3 regions of the Methylorubrum sp. Q1 genome follow, and region 3 is predicted to be linked to each of the others. Evidence: riboswitches for the same ligand, from Rfam matches in the RefSeq annotation. Region 3 holds a riboswitch; each other region holds the start of a gene.
The links. Region 3 has a riboswitch for cobalamin ahead of E4V01_RS02390 (CbtB-domain containing protein). Riboswitches for the same ligand answer to the same signal wherever they lie in the genome.
Positions count from the first base shown of each region.

Region 1 (5,356 bases), on a different contig from region 3:
GACGGGCCCAAAGCAGGTTTCGAAAGGACAAGTCCTTTCGCGGGTCCAGGGCAGAGCCCTGAAAAGAGATCGGGGCGCCGCCCCGATGCCCCGCCAAAGGGATGATCCCTTTGGAAACCCGTTAATCCGCCGAGGCCGAGCGGCGCGGCGTGGCGTTGCGCCGGCTGGCGAAGATTCCGGGGGCGGTACCGGGCACCACGACGAGACGCCGGACTTGGCCGCTCAGATAGGCCTGAAGGAAGCGGGTGTAGTTCCGGAACACGACGCAGCCGTTCGAGGCACCGCTCGGGCCCAGCATGTAGGTGTGGGCGAGGATGCCGTCGCGCCCGTGGATGGCGGCCGAGCCGCCGACCGGGTTGAGGCGGATCGCCCGCACCCCGTGGAACAGCGCCTCGCGCTCCCGCAGGTCGTAGACTCCGGGCGGGGTGGCGCCGCGCATCCGGATATGGACGTGGTCCGGGTTGTCCTGGGCGACGCCGAGGCCGGAATGCGCCTCCAGCACCTCGCCGCTCGGCAGCGTGACGGTGGCGGCGCTGATGTCGTAGACGGCGACCCCCGGCTCGGAGACCGGGCCCGGCACGACGCGGCGCCGCGCGGCCGAATCGACCGCGCCGCTGTCGAGCCCGGCATAGGCCATCGCCCTGTCCGAGGACGGCGCGGCAGAGCCCGGCAGATCGAACATCTTCTCGAGGAAGTTGCGGTTGTCGGTGACCGCGGCGCTGAACACGCTGCGGGTTGGCTCGGCGGAGGCGCGCGCCGTGGATGCGGTGGCGATCCGAGGCGTCGCCGCCCGGGCGGTCTGCATGCGCGGCTCGTAGCGGAATTCGTTGGGCCGCCGCACCGGCAGCGGCACCGTAAGGGCGAGGCGGGCCGTCGGCACAGCCGGGCGCGGCGTGACGGTGGGCGCGGTGTCGTCGGCCTGATCCGCGGGGAGGGCGGCCAGGGTCGTGACCGGCTCCGATGGGGCAGGCTCCGCCACGGGCGGCGCCCGGAAGGCGGACACCTGCGGGGTCCGGGGGACGAAGCCGCGGGGCGCGGTGTCGAGAACGGGGGTGGGGTCGAGCATCCAGGCCAACGCGCCGGGCGCGGCCTGCACGGTCTCCGCTCCTTCGGCCTCGCCCGAGACCTGCGCGGTTTCCACGGGGGCGGGCGCGGCACGATTCTGCGGTTGCAGCATCCCGGCGACCGCGAGACCGCCGAGGGCGGTCAGCGCGAGCGCCGCGACAGGCGGGCGGCGCCGACGGCGGATGACGGGCCGGGCGGAGCGACTCTGGACGAGCTCGGCGATGTCCATTGCGGGCGGTACTCGACAACGCGGATCCCATACGGCCTCCCGCCGTCATCCCCGGCCTATCTGTGCCAGAATGACAAAACGAGATGGCTTCGCCGATTAGGGAAGGATCAACCTTAAGCCTTCGTCATTCAACGGGATCTTGGTTAATCTTGCCTAAAGCTCGGTCACGTCCTTTGAAAAACGTTCGATGCTGTTTCTCGACGGCTGCGCCGCGCCACGAGGCGCGGCCTTTCCCCCCGGACGGGCGCGGTGTGCAGTCATGGAGAACGTCGCCGAGCCTTGTGCTCTGCGAGCCACAGGCTGTGTAATGTTGTTACATTTCATTCGTTGGCATGTTGACCCTGCGCCGCATCGCAGCGAAGTTGCTGCGGCCAAGGTTCCCCGGATGCATGTCCGAGGGCTAAGAGGGAATTCGGTAAGCCCGTCCGGGCGAGGCCGAAGCTGCCCCCGCAACTGTAAGCGGCGAGCCTCCGTCGTCGAAGGTCACTGGTGCCCTGCACCGGGAAGGCCGAGACGGGGGCGCTGACCCGTGAGCCAGGAGACCTGCCTTGGCGCGACGATGTCCCCCGGGCGGGGTGCTCCGGCGGCGTGCCTGATCGGCGAGAGCGTTCCCCTGCGCTCCCGGCGGGGCACCCGCTCGGGCCCTGCGTCCGAACAGCCAGAGCGCGCCTTGTGACAGTTCGGACGAGCCTGAACGCCATCGACGTCTCGATCCGGCGCCCGCCTTGGATGCTCGCCGCGCTGCTCTGCGCCGGCCTGCACGGCCCGGAGGCGCGGGCGCAGGAATCGGTCACCCTCGAGGAACTGGCGGTCGAGGGCGACGGCCGCGGCGTCGGCAACGGCGCATCGGACGGCCGGACCAGCGCCGCCGGCACGATCGGCCTGATCGGGCCGACGCCGGGCTACCGCGCCGACCGCGCGGTGAGCAGCACCAAGACCGACACGCCCCAGCGCGACGTGCCCCAGATCGTCACCGTGGCGCCGCGCGAGGTCATCACGGATCTCGCCGCCACCCGCGTCGATCGCGTCTTCAACTACACGCCGGGCGTGGCGCAGCAGAACAATTTCGGCGGCCTGTCGGTGTTCAGCTATGCCATCCGCGGCGTGCCCACGTCCGAGATCTACAAGAACGGCTTTCCGCTCAACCGCGGCACGCCGCCCCCGCCCGACGCCCAGAACGTCGAGCGCGTCGAGGTGCTCAAAGGCCCCGGCGGCGGGCTGTTCGGGCGCAGCGATCCGGGCGGGCTCGTCAACATCATCACCAAGCAGCCGACCGCCGAGCGCTTCGTCGAGATGGGCGGGCTGTGGGACTCGTTCGGGCAGTTCCGCGGTACGGTCGATGCCGGTGGCGCGCTCAACGAGGAGGGCACGCTCGCCTACCGCTTCAATCTCGCCGCCGGCCGCCAGGGCAGTTTTCGCGATTTCGTCGACAGCGACCGGCTGCTCGTGGCGCCCGTTCTGAGCTGGCAGATCACGCCGGACACGCGCATCACCGTCGAGACGGAGTTCCTGCGCAACCGCATCGTCTTTGACCGCGGCGTCATCGCCATCAACGGGCGGCTCGGGCTCTTGCCGATCTCGCGCTTCCTCGGCGAGCCGGGCCAGAGCACCTATCAGACCAACAACACGATGCAGGTCCGCGTCGATCACCGCTTCAACGCCGATTGGCAGATGCGGCTGGCCACCCACTTCAACACCGGCACGCTGGAGGGCGAATCCGCCGAGATCCGCGCCATCGCCGCCGACAACCGCACCGTCTCGCGCGATCGCAACGTGCGCGATTACCGCTGGGACACGGCGATCGGCCAAGCGGAGGTGGTCGGGCGCTTCGACACCGCCGGCATCGGTCACACGATGCTGCTGGGCTTCGAGCGCGAGAGCACCGATAGCCGTGTGCTCTATCTGCGCTCGAACTTCCGCACGAGCCCCTACGCGATCGACATCGACGATCCGCGCTACGGCCAGCCGCTGCCGCCGATCACCATCCCGCGCAACAACCTCGAGCGGATCACCAACACCGCCCTCTACGCGCAGGACCAGATCAGCCTCACCGCCGAATGGAAGGCGCTGCTCGGCGTGCGCTTCGACTTCTTCGAACAGTCGTTCCGCGAGCGTATCCCGCGGTCCCAGGTCGATCAGACCTACTTTGCCGCGACGCCCCGCGCCGGCCTCGTCTACCAACCGCTGCCCGAATTCTCCCTCTACGCCAATGTCGGTACGAGTTTCCGCCCCAATATCGGTCCCGATGCCGCCGCCGTCGCCGCCTCCGGGCCGTTCGCGCCGGAGACCGGCATCGGCTACGAGGTCGGTGCCAAGCTCGACCTCTACGGCGGCGCGCTGGCGCTGACCAGCACCGCCTTCCGGATCGAACGGCAGAACGTGCTGACGCCGGAGGCCAACGGCAGCGGCTTCTCCGTGGCGGTCGGCGGGGCGCGCAGCCAGGGCTTCGAGCTGACCGCCGCCGGCCAGATCACGCCGGAGATCAAGTTGCTGGCGGGCTACGTCTACGCGGAGGCCGTGGTCACCGAAGATCCGACCTTGCCGGCCGGCACGCCGCTGATCAACGTGCCGCGCCATTCCGGCAGCCTGCTCGCCGTCCACGAGGTGCAGGCCGGCCCGTGGAAGGGGCTCGGGCTCGGCGGCGGCGTGCGCGGCGTCGGCGAGCGGGCGGCGGATGCGGTCAACAGCTTCTCCCTGCCAGCTTACATCGCGGTCGATGCGCTCGCCTATTACCGCTACGAGAACTTCCGCTTCGGGCTGAACATCGAGAACGTGTTCGACACCGAGTATTACGAGAGCTCCCTCAACCGCTTCCGGGTCTATCCCGGTGCGCCCCGCCGCTTCACCGGAACGATGACGGTGCGGTTCTGATGAAGGCTCGCCAGGCGGCGGCCCCCGGCCCGGCTCCCATCGGGGCGGGGGCCGCGCCACGCACCCGCATCGGCGCCATCGATGCCCTGCGCGGGCTCGTGATGCTGCTGATGCTGGTCGATCACGTGCGGGAGTTCTTCTACCTGCACGCCCAGGTGAGCGACCCGGTGAACCTCGCGGCAACCCCGCCCGGCCTGTTCCTGACGCGGGCCGCCTCGCATGTCTGCGCCCCGGTCTTCCTGCTGCTGACGGGGCTCTCGGCGAGCCTCTACGGGCAGAAGCACGCCAGCCGCGCCGCGGCCTCCGCCTTCCTCATCAAGCGCGGACTCTTCCTGGTCGCCCTCGAAGTGACCCTGGTCAACCTGGCCTGGACCCGTGCCCTCCTACCGCCGATCCTCTACCTGCAGGTGATCTGGGCGATCGGGCTCAGCATGATGGCGCTCGCCGCACTGCTCTGGCTGCCGCGTCCGGCGCTGATCGGCGTAGGCTTGGCGATCATGCTGGGGCACAATGCGCTCGACGGGATCATGCTCACGCCCGATCAGATGGGCTACGCCCTGTGGGCGGTGCTGCATCAGCGCGGCTTGATCCCGCTGCCCTGGGGCGCGGCGCGCACCTCCTATCCGGTGCTGCCCTGGATCGGCGTGATCGCCGCGGGCTACGCGCTGGGGCCGCTCTACGGCGCGGGCGTCGATCCGGGCACGCGCCGCCGACGCCTCGTCGCCCTCGGGTTCGCGAGCCTCGCCGCCTTCCTGATCCTGCGCGGCTTCAACGGCTACGGTGATCCGCATCCATGGCAGGCGGGTCAGGATTGGGGCGCGACCGCGCTGTCCTTCGTCAACCTCACCAAGTATCCGCCCTCGGCCGACTTCCTGCTCGCGACCCTCGGTCCCGGCCTGCTGCTGCTCGCTCTGTTCGAGCGCCTGCCGGAACGGCGTCTACGCTGGCTCACCGTCTTTGGCGGGGCGCCGCTGTTCTTCTACCTGCTGCACTTGTGGGCCCTGCGCCTGACCTACGACGGCCTCGCCGCCTTCGGCCTTGTGGGTCCCTCCGGCCGGGTCGAAGCCGACGCCCCGTTTCAGATCTGGCTGATCGCGGCGGTGTTCGCGCTGGCCCTCTACCCGGCCTGCCTCTGGATGGTCCGGCTGAAGCGGCGAAGCCGGTGGCGGGGTCTGAGCTACCTCTGACCCC
Region 1 covers NZ_SRHQ01000019.1:21,848-27,203, reverse strand. Annotated here, with positions in the region: gene E4V01_RS17745 (nuclear transport factor 2 family protein) at 1-2, shown strand, start outside; gene E4V01_RS17740 (DUF2778 domain-containing protein) at 122-1,294, opposite strand; cobalamin riboswitch at 1,652-1,860, shown strand; gene E4V01_RS17735 (TonB-dependent siderophore receptor) at 2,024-4,165, shown strand; gene E4V01_RS17730 (DUF1624 domain-containing protein) at 4,165-5,352, shown strand.
Region 1: linked by a shared signal. The riboswitch ahead of E4V01_RS17735 (TonB-dependent siderophore receptor) and the one ahead of E4V01_RS02390 (CbtB-domain containing protein) in region 3 are both predicted to bind cobalamin.

Region 2 (5,356 bases), on a different contig from region 3:
TGGGGCCCGACATGAACCTGCTGTCGCGGATCGGCCCCGCGATCCTCTGGCTCTCGGCGGTGCTGGCCACCTTGATCGGTCTCGACCGACTGTTTCAGTCGGACGAAGAGGACGGCTCCCTCGACCTGATGACCGGCGCTGCCGTGCCTCTGGAGATGGTGGTGCTGGCCAAGGTCCTGGCCTCCTGGCTCACCACCGGACTGCCCCTGGCGCTCGCTTCGCCGCTGTTCGGCCTGCTGGTGGCCCTCTCCCCGAAAGCCATGGGTGCCACGGCCTTGACGCTGGCCCTGGGCACGCCGGCGCTGGCCTTCATCGGCGCGGTCGGCGCGGCGCTGACCGCCACCATCCGTCGGGGCGGCCTGATCCTGGCCATCATCGTGCTGCCCCTGATGGTCCCGACCCTGATCTTCGGGGTCTCGGCCGCGGAGGCTGCACTGGGCGGCACGGTGCCGTTCACGACCCCGCTGACGGTGCTGGCCGCCCTGAGCCTGATCGCGGCGGTGGTCGGCACCCTGGCCGCCGCCGCGGCTTTGCGCTGGTCGGAATGAATCGGGCGTAAACGCTCAGGAGGCCGCGCCTCGGCGTGCGGGAACTACTTGTCGCAGCCGATGCAGATTCCGGTGTCGATCTTGTCGTCCTTCTTCTCCATGGCGGTCTCGCGATCGGGATTACCCTCGTCGCGCTGCACGCCGCCCGCCCCGGCGGGCGGCATGGTCTGGCCGACGGCAGAGGTGTTCGGCGCGTAGATGGTTGAAGTCGGACCACCTCCGGTTCCGGTCTGCGCCGGCCCTTGGGCGGCGGCGGAGGTGGCGAGAGCCGCGACCAGAACCGCAGCGAACGAGAGACGAGTGATCATCGACAAACTCCCTTGGAGCTCGAACGCACTAGATCCTCGAGGGTTCACGCGGGTCCACCGCTAGAGATCGGCCTCACATCGGTGCGCGCGTACCGCGCTGGCAGGATCAGGCTAGCTAGATAGACCTTCGCCGGACTCAGAGTGCCTCACAAAACTCCCGGTCCCTGACCGTACTCGCTCCGGCGATGACAGCGCGGCGGGAGTCTTGTGAGAAACACTCAGTCCGGCCAGCAGATCGTCGCTTCGCGCAGGCCCATCAGATGGGCCTCGCCGAGTCCGAACGAAGGGGAGGCGTCGAACACTTCACCCGCAACGCTCACCTCGCAGGCCTCGTCCAGAGCGCCACCGGCGCACAGCGCGAGGGCACGTGTGCGGCCCCTCGTCTCCGCGGCCGCAACCCGGATCAGAAGCTTGCCGGCCAAGCGGACATTGCCGGCCGCATCCTCCGGCAACAGGCCGATGCAGGTGATCTCGTCGTCGGTCGCTTGGACGAGGTGGCAATGATCGAGCGTGAAGCGCTCACCGACATGGTGACGGGCCGCCACCGCGAAGGCCGCTGCGTCCGCATGCGCCTCGAATGCGTAAGCCCCGGAGGGAAGCAGGAGGACGCTCGAGACGAGAACGAATCCGATCCGCATGGAGGACCCCACCGAACGATTCTGACCGCACCGATCCTCGCAATTTGTGGGCCGGAATGGCTCCGGGGCCGGCGCGTTCCGGACCTCGGCGGCGTCAGCGGGTCTGTCCAGTCTGGGGAGCGTGGGTATTCTGGTTGTCGGTCGGGCCGGTCCGCGTGAAGGCGAAGACGACGAGCCCTGCAAGGATCATCAGCACGACGGGGAAAGCGAGCATCCAACGGGGCATCTCTGGCATCCATGAGGAAGCATTCGGAGGACCGAAACCCTTGGGCGGCAGAATGGCTCCGCCGGACCGGGGGAGATCGGAACCGAACATATGCGAGGAATGCATGCCCGATCCGACGCGCCAGCGATTGCTTTGTGCACTGCAAACTGAGAAATCAGGGCCATGCCGGATCGCGATGGCGTCGCGGTCCTGCAGCCCTTCTTGGGCGTTTCCTCCCTAGACTTCGGGCCGTCCTTCGGGGCGGCCTTTTTTCTTTTCGGCTGCCGTTCCGTTTCGCTCGCGGCATGGTCCGCGATTGTGGATCGCCCCTCACACCGGTCTCCCGAAACGCGCCGGGCGCATTGACCGAAGCGTAGCCTTGGCCTTAGCTTGACCGTTGACGGTTCCCGTGAGGGATCAAAAGGGAACGCGGTAGAGGGCTTTCGAGCTCGATCCCGCGGCTGCCCCCGCAACTGTGAGCGGAGAGTCCTTCATCACCACGTCACTGGGCGCGCCTCGCCTGGGAAGACGATGGAGGGCGACGACCCGCGAGCCAGGAGACCTGCCGTCAGCCGTGGTCACACGCGAGCCATGCCGGGCGGGGTGTCCCAGCAGGTGTCGAGACGCTGAAGGCCCATGGCCGGCAGTGGACCGGCCTCGGTCGCGGTGACGTGCCACCGTCGTTGCCGAGGCATCGTTTCCATCATGTCCCCCCTTCACCGCCGCTCCTGCGGCCGGCCCTTCCTGTCCGTCTTCGCCGCCCTCCCCCTCACTCTGTCCGGTCCGGTTCGGGCCCAAGCACCGCTGACGCATCTCGATGAGATCGCGGTGCAAGGCGGCGCCGGGATCGGCCTGCTCGCCAATCCACCGGCCGACGCCGTCGGCGCGGACGCCGCCGCAGCCCTGCGGACGCCGAGTCTGACGCAGTCCTCGCCGGTCGGCCTCAACCTGCGCACGCCGTCGCGTTCGGCGAGCCGGCTCGGTCTCACGCCGCTGGAAACGCCCGCAAGTCTCGACATCATCTCGGGCGAGACCATACGTCTGCGCGGTCAGACCAGCGTGCTGGAGGCCGTGTCGCAGAACGGCACTGGCATCACGGCCTTCGGCTCGCCGGGCAATGGACTCGGGTTCTTCACCGCTCGCGGCTTTGCCGGGCAGAATTCGATCCAGACGCTGTTCGACGGCACCCGGCTCTACGTCGGCGCCAACACCGTCACCTTCCCCTTCGATACGTGGAACGTGGAGCGCATCGAGGTGCTGCGCGGGCCAGCCTCCGTTCTCTATGGGGACGGAGCCATCGGCGGCATCGTCAACGTCGTCTCGAAGAAGCCGCTGTTCACGCCGCTCAACGTCGCCCGCTTCGGGCTCGGCGAGGACGGCATCGCCCGCGCGGCGGTCGATTCGACCGGGCCGATCGGCGAAGCCCTGGCTTATCGCCTCAATGTCAGCGGTAACCGTGCCGACGGCTGGATCACGCCGGAGGGCGACTTCCGCAACCTCGCGGTCTCGGGTGCACTGACGCTCCAAGCGAATCCGGATCTCGCCTTCACGCTCAGCCACGATCTCGGCTACCAGGAGCCCACCCGCTACTGGGGCACGCCGCTGGTGAACGGGCGTGTCCCCGACGCCATCCGCTTCAACAACTACAACGTCCGCGATTCCAAGATCGCCTGGACCGACAACTGGACGCAGTTCCGGACGGAGTGGACCCCCTCGGCGGATGTGACGGTGCGCAACACTGCCTACCGTCTTCAAAGCCGCCGGCATTGGCGCGACGTCGAGCAGTACCGCTTCAACCCGGCAACTGGCCTCGTCGACCGCTCCGACTATCTCGAAATCTATCATAGCCAGGAACAGGTCGGGAATCGGTTCGACGCGACGTTCCGCGGTGCCCTTTTCGGGTTCGCCAACACGTTCTCGGCCGGCTTCGACGTGAATCACGTCAGCTTCCGCCACGCCAACAACTTCACTTTCTCCGAAACGCCGACGAGCGTGCCCCTGAACGGCTACGATCCCGGCTTCTTTCCGCCGGAAGGGCGGGCGAGCCCGGGCTACGCCACGCGCACGAACCAGGCTTCGGTCTTCGCCGAGGATCGGCTGTTCCTGACCGACCGGTTGTCGTTCCTCACCGGCGTGCGCTTCGACGCGCCGCGTCTCTACCGGGAAGATCTGCGCAGCGGCGCGACCTTCGAGCGCTCCTTCCGCGCCCTCGGATACCGCTTCGCGCTGCTCTACGAGCCGACGCCGGACACATCGCTCTACGCGCAATACGCCACCGCGACGGATCCGGTGAACAGCCTGATCACCCTCTCGCAATCGCTGGCCGGCTTCGAACTCTCGACCGGTCGCCAGGTCGAGGTCGGCGCCAAGGGCCTCGTCTTCGGCGGCGCCGTCGAGTGGACCCTGGCCGGCTACCGCATCGTCAAGGACAACCTGATCTCGGCGGTTCCGGGCCAGCCGACGGTCTCGACTCAGGTCGGCCAGCAATCCTCTCTCGGCGCGGAGGCCGCGCTCTCCTGGCTCCCCGCCCCCGGCTGGCGCATCGATGCCAACCTGGCCTTGCTGCACGCGCAGTACGACGACTTCACCCAGAATGTCGGCGGGGTTGCCGTCTCCTATGCCGGCAATCAGCCGATCAACGTGCCGGAGCAGGTGGCCAATCTCTGGGTCAACTGGGCCTTCGCCCGCGACTGGGAGGGGCGCGTCGGCCTCCAGCATGTCGGCGAAGTCTTTTCCGACTTCGGCAACACCGCGCGGCGACCGGCCTACACGCTGGTGAATCTCGGCCTCGACCACCAAGTCACCGCCGGCTCCCGCCTGTCGCTGCGGGTCTTCAACCTGTTCGACAAAGTCTACCCGGTCGATGGCAGCGCCGTGAACGGCATCGGTACCGCCTGGGTTCTCGGGCGCCCGCGCTCATTGGAGGTCGCCTACACGATCGCGTGGTGAACCACGCACAGGGCCGCCTGCGCGTGTCGCCACCACGCCGCAGGCCTCACGGGAAACCGCACGGCCGATAGAGGACTTGCCTTGCGGATAGCGGATCCTTCGCCCGCCCTCGGGATGTGCGAAGGCGCCCTTTCTCTCAGGAGCTCGTCGATGCACCGCATCACTCTCGCCGTCACCGTTCTGAGCTGCCTCGGCTCTGGCGCGGCCATCGCGCAGGCTGGCCCCCCGGGCCTCCCCGGAGGGCCGTTCCCACCGGGCACGATTATCCAGCGCCAGACCAACACGACCGGGAATACCGTCGACTATATCATCGCGCCCGGCGCCACGGGCGCCGACACCATCACCACCAACTCGGCGGCCGGCGGCAATGCCGGTCAGCCGGAGCGTGCCGTCCCGCAGGGCAGCGCGGGTGGCGGAAGCGGGGGTGGCAGCTCGCGCTAGAGCATCGTCCCGATAGGTGGTTGCCGGCTTTCGAAAAAAATGATGATGCGAAAACAAGAGCCTCAAGCATCGTCCTGGATCGAGTATCCAGGACGATGCTTTAGGAAATTGGCCCGGCGCCGACGATACCCGGACGCGCCGTGCCGACTCTCACGGCGGATAAGTCTCTGAGAAATAGCTTAATTTCCTCGCGTATTTGAGGCCCGGTGCAACGTCAGCGAACGTCGTAGCGTTGGGCCCGCGGTCGGTCGGCAACCCTGCCGACGC
Region 2 covers NZ_SRHQ01000015.1:107,757-113,112, reverse strand. Annotated here, with positions in the region: gene ccmB (heme exporter protein CcmB) at 1-548, shown strand, start outside; gene E4V01_RS15730 (hypothetical protein) at 593-856, opposite strand; gene E4V01_RS15725 (hypothetical protein) at 1,075-1,494, opposite strand; gene E4V01_RS26580 (hypothetical protein) at 1,589-1,720, opposite strand; cobalamin riboswitch at 2,084-2,284, shown strand; gene E4V01_RS15720 (TonB-dependent siderophore receptor) at 2,405-4,648, shown strand; gene E4V01_RS15715 (hypothetical protein) at 4,799-5,089, shown strand.
Region 2: linked by a shared signal. The riboswitch ahead of E4V01_RS15720 (TonB-dependent siderophore receptor) and the one ahead of E4V01_RS02390 (CbtB-domain containing protein) in region 3 are both predicted to bind cobalamin.

Region 3 (5,356 bases):
CGCCGCGGCCTCCTCCTTGAACGAGATCGGGAAGCCCGAGAGCCGCCCGTCGAATTCCGGCAAAGCCACCTGCATGGCGAGGTCGGACGCGTTCATGCCCCGGCCCGAGGCGGCCCAGGCGTCGCGGGGCGCGCCGATCGTGTAGGCCTGGATCACCGGGCAATCGGCGGCATCGAGCACGAAACCGGCATCGTCGCGGGCGGAGAAGGCGGTGGCGGCGAGCACGATGTCCGGGCCGCGCAGGGCCAGCGCCGCGCGCAAGGTCGCCACGGCCTCCGGATCCTTCAGGCTCGACACCGCGAGCGTGACGCTGCCGATGCCGCGCTCGGTCAGCGCGGCGGCAAGCTGCACGGCCGGCGCCGTCTCGCCGGAGAGCACCGCCGAGCGGTAGACCAGCAGCAGCGCCAGCGGGCCCGGCCCGGCGGCCCGCATCGCCCTCTCAAGCGCGACGGGCCCGCAGCCGGGGCACCACGCGAAGCCCCGCGGCAGCGCCTTCGGCGGCGCGGGTTCGAAAGCGGCGCCGGCCTCCGCCGCGAGGCTGCGCAGCAGGTTCTTCAGGTTCTCCGGGCCGCCCGCGCGAAAATAGGCATCGAGGCGGATGCAGGTCTCGGGCGGCAGGGTCGAGAACGCGTCGAGGCGCGGATCCGGCCGGTCGTCACCGGGCAAAACCGCAAGTTTGACCCCCTGCGCCCGTGCCGTCGCGGCGGCCCGCTCGATGCCGTAGCGCCAATAGTCGAGCCCGCCGAGGCAGCGGATCACGCAGATCCTGGCGCGGGCGATCACCGCATCGACGTAGAGATCGACCGACATCGGGTGGCGCAGTTGCGCCATCTTGGCGAGCCGCAGCGAGGGCAGCCCGGGCTCGTCCGCGTGGGCCCGGGCGACGGCCGCGAGGTCCGTATCGGTAAATGACAGAAAGACGATGTCGCCCGGGCTCTGGCCGAGATCGACCGCCGCCTCGCCCTCGTCGAGGGAGACCGTATCGAGGCGGATCAGGTGCATGGCGCGGGCGCCCTCACGGCTCCGATTGGACGCGCGCCGGATGGGCCCGCTTGCGCCGGATGCGCCAGACCAGCCGGAGGAGCAAGGCGGCAAAAAGGACGATCGGCAGCCAGGGCAGGCTCGCGACGGTGAAGCGGAGGGCCGAGGCCGCGCTCTCGCCGAGGATCGGGCCGCTGCGGGCCCAGACCTCCTGCACCGGGGCGAAGGCGCCGGCCCGCGCCCGGCTGGTGCGGAAATCGACCGTGACGATCTCGGTGTCCACGCGCTCGTCGAGGCCGCGGCGCGTCCCTTCCGCCTCCTCGATCTGGCTCTGGACCTGCGCCAGTTCCCCCGCGATCTTGATCAGATCCTCGGCCCGGTTGTCCGGCTTCTCGGCGAGCGCGGTCAGGCGGGTGCGGTAATCGTTGAGCTGGGCCAGCCGCCGGCCGGTATCGGCGATGGAGGCCGTCAGATCCTCGGCGCGGGTCGCCTGCTCGATCAGCACGACATCGCCCGCCGCCTCGCCCGGCAGGGGCGCGGTGACGGAGGCGACGTAAGGAGCGACCGCGGCATGCGGCAGCCGCACCTGAACCTGCGCCTGCGGCTGGCGCGTGCCGCCGCCGTCGCGGATCGAGGAACTCAACAGCGTGCAGGTCGCGGCCGCGTCGAGGCAGCGGTCGCGGGCGGCGGCGAAGTGCGGCGCCACCCGGTCCGGCCCGAGGCCGACGGTGAGATCGTGGCGGTAGGCGAGCTTGGCCGTGCTCCCCTCGCGCGCGGCGGGGACGAAGGGCGCGGGCGCAGGAGCCTGGGCCATCCGCATCGCCCCGTCCGCCTCATGCCGGCTGTCGGAACAGCCGGCGAGAAGGGCGAGGACGGGGACCGCGAGCCAAAGCCCGCGCGGCAGCCGGCCTGCGGCTTCGCCCCGGCTCATCCGCGCAGGGCGGCGGCGACCGCGTCCTGATCGAAGCCCTTCAGGCCGATGACGACGAGGCGTCCGTCGCGGGGCTCCGCGCCCTTCCACGGGCGGTCGTAATGGGAGGCGACGCGCCGGCCGACACCCTGCACCACGAGGCGCATCGGCTTGCCCTTCACTTCGGCGAAGCCCTTGATGCGCAACACGCCCTCGGTCTCGGCCGCCTTCTCCACGCGGGCGGAAAGATCTTCCGGGCTGCCGGCGATGCCGACGGGGATCGCGACCGATTCGAAATCGTCGTGGTCGTGATCCTCGCCCTCGCCGTGATGCGAGGGGCGCGCGTCGAGGTCGTCTTCCGCCCCCGCACCGATGCCGAGCAGCACAAGCGGGTCGAGGCGGCCGTGCTCGGTCTCGACGATCTCGACGGCGCGCGGCAGGTGCGCCTGGATGTCGGCGCGGACCTTATCGCGGCCCGCCGCGTCGAGGAGATCCGCCTTGTTGAGCACCACGAGGTCGGCGCAGAGGATCTGGTCCTCGAACACCTCCTCCAGCGGATTGTCGTGATCGACCGATTGATCCGCCGCGCGCTGGTTGGCGAGGGCGTCGGGGTCCTCGGCGAACATCCCCGCGGCGACCGCCGGGCCGTCCACCACGGCGACCACGCCGTCCACGGTGACCCGCGAGCGGATCGCCGGCCACTGGAAGGCCTGGACCAGAGGCTTGGGCAGGGCGAGGCCGGAGGTCTCGATCAGGATGTGCTCCGGCGGCTCGGGCCGGTCGAGCAGCTTGGTCAGCGCCGGCACGAAATCGTCGGCCACGGTGCAGCAGATGCAGCCGTTGGGCAGCTCCACCACTGAATCCTCGTTGCAGCCCTCGATGCCGCAGGCGGCGAGGAACGAGCCGTCGAAGCCGAGATCGCCGAACTCGTTGACGATGATGGCGAGCCGGCGCCCGCGGGCGTTCTCGACGGTGTGGCGCACGAGCGTCGTCTTGCCGGCGCCGAGGAAGCCGGTGACGATGGTGCAGGGAATTTTTTCGACGAGGCTCATGATGGGGTCTCCCCTCGGGCCGCCTTGAGCGGCGGGATGCGGGCGACGACGCCCTTGCGAAACGCCTCCGGCCGTTCGCGCCAGGGCACGACGCCGTCGGGGGTCTCGAGGTAGCGACGCAGACCCGCCAGGATAGTGCGGGCGGAAGCTTCGGGGTCTTCGAGCGCGTCGAAGTCGCCGTAGACGTAGGTCCAGCGGTCGGGCGAGACGACCGCGACGGTGCAGGGCCGCTTGCAGACCGAGAGGCACTCGGCGCCCTCGATCGTCAGGCCCGGCACGGGCTCGCGCCCGACTTCCGCCAGCAGCGCGGCGAGGAGCTTGGCCCCGGCGCGCGGCTCGGAGACATCGCCCGCCGCGCGGCAGGTGGTGCAGACCGACAGGATGGCGGTATCGGGATCAGGCATTCGCACGGGCACCCGCCTCGCGGCCGAACAGGCCCCAGGCCCAGCCATAGGCGAGCCCGATCACCGCCCAGAACACGAAGCCGATGGCCAGCGAGCGCGCGGCGAACTGCGCGGCCGTGGCCGGCGGCACCTGCGAGGAGACGGTGTCGATCGATTGCGGCGCGCCTGCGAGATGCGGCGCGACGATGAGAACGAGGCCGCCCAGAATCGTCAGCGGCACCCGCCGCACGGCGATCAGGTAGAGGCCGAGCCCGGTCGCCACCACCGTCATGAGCCACCACGACTGGCGCAGCACGAGCGGCGCCGCGCCCATGCCGGGCAGTTCCGGCGGCAGGCCGATGGCGGGGGCCAGCGCCACCGCGAGGAAGCCGGCGATGCCGACGACGAGTCCGCCCTGGGGGGTCGGCTCGCGGCGGAGAGCCAGCATCACCGCCGCGAGCAGCAGCGCGTAGCCGACGCCGCCGACCAGCGTGGCGAGCCCGGTGAAGGCCATGCGCTGCAGGCCCGGCGCGGGCTGCCATTCGTCGGCCGTGCCGTGGTCGTGCCCGCCCTCGCCGTGGCTGTGCTGGGATGGCGCATGCGCCGGCACGATCAGGGCGGCGAAGGGGGAATCGGGGGACGGCGCGAGGGCGGCATGCGCGCCCTCGCCTTCATAGGTCTCCGCCTGAAGGATCAGCGGGGAGGTCAGCGTGAGCTGCAGGCCCGTCGCGACGACGGACGCGAGGAAGCCGGCGACAAGCGCCGCCGACAGCAACCGGATGATCATGGAGCTGCTTGAAGCCGCAGGATGCGCGGATCAGTGGCAGGGGAAGTTCTGCGCGTGGCGGAAATCGTGCGCCGCATTGTGCAGCACCGAGGCCGGGGCGAAGCCCGCCACGAAGACGAGACCGAGGCCGAGGAAGGCGGCGACGAGAAGCGCACGGGCGCCCTCGGCGGAACGGGTGGCGGCCTGGGTCTGAAGGGTCGCAGTCGTCATCGGGTCACGGGCTCCGGCCGCCCCACCGGCGGCGTTCGAGAACAAAACTTCGCCGGACGGCAGGTCTCCTGGCTCGCGGCTGGTATCGTGCCTGCCGCCTTCCCGGATCACCCGGTGGCTCGTGGCAGGAACTCGCCGCTTACAGTTGCGGGGGCAGCCGCGGAATCGGGGTTTTTGAACAACCCTCTCACCGCATTCCCTTTTCACCCCGTTTCCGGGGCACCGTCACCCGCCGCTTGTAACGCGGAGTCGGGGCGCATGCAAAGCGCCATTGCGTGAACGGACGCGCCCGGTGCAAACCGGCCGGCATGACGGAGGCTGCACCCGACCGGATGACCCTGGTGCTCGGCGGCGCGCGCTCGGGCAAGAGCGCCTATGCCGAGCGGCTGATCGAGGCCTGTCCCGCGCCCTGGCTCTACATCGCCACGGCGCAGGCCTGGGACGAGGAGATGCGCGTCCGCATCCACGAGCACCGGGCGCGGCGCTCCGGCTCCTGGCACACCCTCGACGTGCCGACGGCCCTGCCGGAGGCGGTGGCCGCCGCAGCCGGGCCGGTGCTGGTCGATTGCCTGACGCTCTGGCTCACCAACCTGCTGCTGGCCGAGGCCGATCTCGATGCGGCGACCGAGGCCCTGGCACGGGCCTGCGCCGCGGCGCCGGGCCCGCTGGTGCTCGTGGCCAACGAAGTCGGCCTCGGCATTGTGCCGGACAACGCGCTCGCCCGCCGCTTCCGCGATGCGGCCGGGCGGCTGCACCAGCGGCTCGCACGCGACGCCGACCGGGTCGTGCTCACCGTCGCCGGCCTGCCGCTGACGGTCAAACCCTTACGTGAGAATCCTTGATGACCGAAGACGATACCCGCCACCGCGAAAAGATGGCCAAGCGCAAGGCGGTGCAGGACGCCGAGGTCGCCTCGAAGAAGATCGAGAAGGGCCTGCTCATCGTCCATACCGGCCCCGGCAAGGGCAAGACCACGGCCGCCCTCGGCCTCGTGCTACGGATGCTCGGGCGCGGCCACCGGGTCGGCGTGGTG
Region 3 covers NZ_SRHQ01000002.1:97,023-102,378, forward strand. Annotated here, with positions in the region: gene cobN (cobaltochelatase subunit CobN) at 1-1,002, opposite strand, end outside; gene E4V01_RS02370 (DUF4349 domain-containing protein) at 1,016-1,912, opposite strand; gene cobW (cobalamin biosynthesis protein CobW) at 1,909-2,943, opposite strand; gene E4V01_RS02380 (DUF1636 domain-containing protein) at 2,940-3,347, opposite strand; gene E4V01_RS02385 (CbtA family protein) at 3,340-4,113, opposite strand; gene E4V01_RS02390 (CbtB-domain containing protein) at 4,144-4,323, opposite strand; cobalamin riboswitch at 4,364-4,565, opposite strand; gene cobU (bifunctional adenosylcobinamide kinase/adenosylcobinamide-phosphate guanylyltransferase) at 4,632-5,165, shown strand; gene cobO (cob(I)yrinic acid a,c-diamide adenosyltransferase) at 5,165-5,356, shown strand, end outside.